2 regions of the Rhizobium acaciae genome follow, and region 1 is predicted to be linked to the other one. Evidence: riboswitches for the same ligand, from Rfam matches in the RefSeq annotation. Region 1 holds a riboswitch; the other holds the start of a gene.
What was found. Region 1 has a riboswitch for FMN ahead of ribN (riboflavin transporter RibN). Riboswitches for the same ligand answer to the same signal wherever they lie in the genome.
Positions count from the first base shown of each region.

Region 2: another riboswitch for FMN. It lies ahead of OLZ32_RS29545 (6,7-dimethyl-8-ribityllumazine synthase); the one in region 1 lies ahead of ribN (riboflavin transporter RibN).

Region 1 is NZ_JAPCZO010000011.1:141,353-143,550, reverse strand. Features, by position in the region: gene lon (endopeptidase La) at 1-195, shown strand, start outside; gene hupB (DNA-binding protein HupB) at 402-677, shown strand; FMN riboswitch at 866-1,020, shown strand; gene ribN (riboflavin transporter RibN) at 1,103-2,011, shown strand; gene OLZ32_RS18780 (esterase-like activity of phytase family protein) at 2,107-2,198, shown strand, end outside.
Region 2 is NZ_JAPCZO010000022.1:113,476-115,673, reverse strand. Features, by position in the region: gene OLZ32_RS29555 (GCG_CRPN prefix-to-repeats domain-containing protein) at 1-227, opposite strand, end outside; gene OLZ32_RS29550 (SRPBCC family protein) at 412-858, opposite strand; FMN riboswitch at 1,105-1,247, shown strand; gene OLZ32_RS29545 (6,7-dimethyl-8-ribityllumazine synthase) at 1,326-1,760, shown strand; gene OLZ32_RS29540 (SDR family oxidoreductase) at 1,827-2,198, opposite strand, start outside.

The DNA of each region.
Region 1 (2,198 bases):
GCCAAGGACCTGGCGGAGATTCCTGACAACGTGAAGAACAACATGGAGATCATCCCGGTATCCCGCATGGGCGAGGTGATCAAGCATGCACTGATCCGGCGGCCGGAGCCGATCGAATGGGACGGCACGGTGGAAACGCCGGTCATCACATCGGTCGAAGGCCTCGATGAGACAGGCGCAACCATAGCGCATTGAGTGGCCTTTGCCACATTTATGCCCAATTGGCGCAAAACACGGAAAAAGGCTGGCGGAAACGCCAGCCTTTTTTGTGAAAACGTCATGTAGACGCTTGCTTTTCCTTGATTTGCAGGGCTTTTGGGTTTTCGGCGGGCCTGATGAAACCTATTCTGCGCCTAGCTTACTTTTGAGTCGTTTCATACCATTTAGAAAGGGGTGGAAACATGAACAAGAATGAACTCGTGTCCGCAGTAGCCGAAAAGGCAGGACTGACGAAGTCTGACGCGGCTTCCGCTGTTGACGCGGTTTTCGACGTTGTCCAGGCTGAACTCAAGAACAAGGGCGACATTCGCCTCGCGGGTTTCGGCAGCTTCACCGTTTCTCATCGTGCCGCATCGAAGGGCCGTAACCCGTCGACGGGCGCTGAAGTCGACATTCCGGCTCGCAACGTGCCGAAATTCACGCCCGGCAAGGGCCTGAAGGACGCCGTCAACGGCTGATCTGAGATTATCCCACCAGCCGGAAACGAGACCGGTTGTGCAGGATTTGAGAGGGGTTCGGCTTTGCCGGACCCCTTTTGCTTTAGAGCATGATGCCGAAAAGTGTGAGCGGTTTTCGGACGACATCATGCTCTGCTTTTTTGATCTAGGAGCGCTCTTGCTGTCGCCCGGGCTTTAATCTACGACGTTTCTGTTCTCAGGGCGGGGTGAAACTCCCCACCGGCGGTAAGGGTTTCGGCCCGAGCCCGCGAGCGCCTTCTCTCGTGTCCAAGTGGGGGAAGGGTCAGCAGATCCGGTGCGATTCCGGAGCCGACGGTTAAAGTCCGGATGGAAGAGAATGAGCGTCGGCCGTGCGAAGGGCGGGGGTTGCCCTGTGTCGCCTGTCGGGGTTCATGCGTCCTGATTTATGTTGGTCCCTTTTATGGATGAAAGACATGAATCAGACTTCCGTTGCCGTCGACCCATCCCGCGCCGTTGTCGGGGCACTCTGGATGGTCCTTGCCGGCATTGCCTTTTCGCTTCTCAACGTCGTCACCCAATGGCTGACGATGAAGCTTGCCTTTCCCTCGGCGTCGGCAGCTTTCTGGCAATATGGCTTCGCCTTCCTGTTTTCGCTGCCGTTCCTGAAGAGGCTCGGCCTTGCGGCGATGCGCACGCGCTATCCCTGGCGCCACCTTGCGCGCGTCGTGCTTGCCGCGCTCGGCGTCGAGGCTTGGGTCGCCGGCCTTGCCGCGGTGCCGATCTGGCAGGCGATCGCACTGGTGATGACCTCGCCCTTCTTCATCATTCTGGGCGCCCGGCTTTTTCTGGGTGAGCGCGTCGGCCCGGCCCGCTGGGCTGCGACGGCGGCGGGCTTCACCGGAGCGATGATCATTCTGCAGCCATGGTCTGATGGTTTTGGCTGGGCGGCTCTCTTGCCTGTGCTTTCGGCGCTGCTGTGGGGCGCCTCGTCGCTGATCACCAAGAGCCTGACAGGCATCGAACGGCCGGAGACGATCACCGTCTGGCTGCTCGTTCTGCTGACGCCGATAAATGGCGGGCTGGCGCTTGCGGCAGGCTTTGCAGTGCCGACGGGCGCGACCCTTGCCCTGTTCCTGCTGGCGGGGCTGCTGACCGCCGTGGCGCAGTATTTCCTGACGCTTGCCTACGCCGCAGCCGATGCCGCCTATGTCCAGCCGTTCGACGATCTGAAGCTGCCGTTGAATGTGCTGGCCGGTTGGCTGTTCTTCGGTTATGCGCCCGCGGGTTACCTCTGGCTGGGAGCGGCTCTCATCCTGTCTGCTTCGCTGTTCATCATGCGAAACGAGATGCGCCGGGAGCGCAAACTCGCCTGACATGATCTGACGCAAAATGCCGCATCTGTCATGCCTCTGTCATGCGGCTCCCGCAGAAAACTCATGTTTCGAATGTTCGACACATGGGGGATTTCATGACAATTTCATCGCGCAAGGCAGCGCTTGCTGCCGTGCTTCTCGCATCGGTAGCCTTTCCGGCCGCGGCCGAGCCGGTTTTCAACCGCAT
Region 2 (2,198 bases), on a different contig from region 1:
CGCTCCCAGCCCCAGCGGGGCGGACCACCGTAGAAAGCCACCGGCGGCGGGCGGCGCCAGTTTCGCCGGCATTCGCCCCAGCGCGTCAGATGCCAGCCGCGACCGCAGGCGTAGTCGACCGTGGTGATATTGCTCTGGACATTGATTGTCCCCATCGGCATCGCCTGCGCTGTGCCGAACGAGAGGCTGCCAGCGAGCAAGGCAGCCGCGATAGAAAGTGCCTTCATCGAGAACTCCATTTCAATCCAGCCGTCCACACCTTATGACCGCCAAATTGAACTGGAGATGAACTGCGCGTTCATGTTTGCGGGAGAAAAAGAAGCGCTTCCGCACGGCCGTCCTGAGCGCTCGCCAACCGCTGTTGTCGCAACGGCAAGCGCTTCAGAGCCGCCCCGCTGCCTGCAAAATTGTTCATGTCCTGCCGTAAAAAGAGTCGGGACCCGGATCACCTCCGGCGGCAACCTCGGTCAGCCGTCCGAGATAATGTGCCCAACCCTCCGCATGGCCGGCGCATTGCTCGGCGCTAGGCAGGCCGCTATGGGTGAGCCGCAGCAGCGTTCCGCCTCCCTGTTCGATCAGATCGATCTCGACGAGGCTCGAACCCGGCGGCACCACCTCGCTACCGTCCCAGCCGAAGCTGTAGGCAAGGCGATGAACCGGCACCACCTCACGAAACGAACCGCGCGCAAAGCGGGCGCCGGTAACGTTGACGAGATAGAGCCCGCCGGGCTGCGGCTCGATCTGAGCCTCCGTTCCCATCCAGCGCAGGATCTTTTCCGGGTCGGTCATCAACGCGAACACCGCGGCCGGCGGCGCTGCGATATGCGCCTCGCGGCGGACGACGAAAGGATCTTCCATCTCTCTCTCCCATAGTTGCCACGGCCTTGCCCGCCGCGGAAAGAGACGGTGCATCCTGTCCTGCCGTGCTATTCTGACGTGAATGTCCTCACGCATAGCATGTAGGCGCAAGCCCATCCTCCGCAAGAGGGCTTGCCCTTCGCGATCGACGAACAAACGAAATCGCCGCGTCGGGAGCCCCGATCCTGCATTGGCCGCGAAGCATTTCGACCTATTGCCAGCCCGTCACCTTCCCCCTATTGTTCGCGCCGTTCTCAGGGCGGGGTGCAAGTCCCTACCGGCGGTATGCAATTTAGATTGCGAGCCCGCGAGCGCCTTCTTCGGAAGGGTCAGCAGATCAGGTGAGATGCCTGAGCCGACGGTCATAGTCCGGATGAAAGAGAACGTGCGTTCCTGCCGCCCTAGCGGCTGTCGGGGACGTTCGTGATCGCCTTGGGTGATGTGTCTGTTCGCCAAAGGAGATTACTGTGACACCCACCCGCTATGCCTTCGTCAAAGCCAGCTGGCACGCCGACATCGTCGACCGCGCCCTTGATGGCTTCCATCAGCTTATTCCGCCCGAGCAGGTCGATGTGTTCGATGTACCCGGCGCATTCGAGATGCCGCTGCTGTCGCGCGATCTTGCGGCAACCGGACGCTATGCCGCAGTCGTTGCCGCCGCCTTCGTCGTCGACGGCGGAATCTACCGCCACGAATTCGTCGCCCAGGCCGTCGTCGATGGGCTGATGCGCGCCGGCATGGATACCGGTGTGCCGGTGCTGTCGGTTTCGCTGACGCCGCATCAGTATCAGGAAACCGAGCACCACAAACAGATCTACCGCGCACATTTCGTCGAGAAAGGGCGCGAGGCAGCAAAGGCGGCTCTGACGATCGGCAAAACCCGCGCCGCTCTCGCCGCGTAAAAGCGGCTCGACGAGCAGAACAACAACAGCCGATGAAGACGGCGGGCTAATCCCGCCGTCGACCACTCAGATCGACTTCACCTCGCCACCATCCATGCGCAGCGTCGAGCCGGTCATCCAGCGGGCGGCGGGCGATACCAGGAAGGCCATCAGTTCGGCGATTTCCTCCGGCTCGCCGTAGCGGGCGATGCCTGCCTGCTCGGGGAAACGGGCGATTGCCTCCTCCACGCTCAGGCCGTGCAGCGGCGCCCATCGTTCGAGATAGGAGCGGCGTCGGCCGGTCATGACCGGGCCGGGCAACACGCTGTTGACCTGCACGCCATCGGCAACGCCGCGATCGGAAAAAGCCTTGGCCAGCGCGACGATCGCCGCATTGATGGTGCCGACCGCCGCATAGGGCGCCTTCGGAAACACCGCCGAATTGCCGGACATCATCAC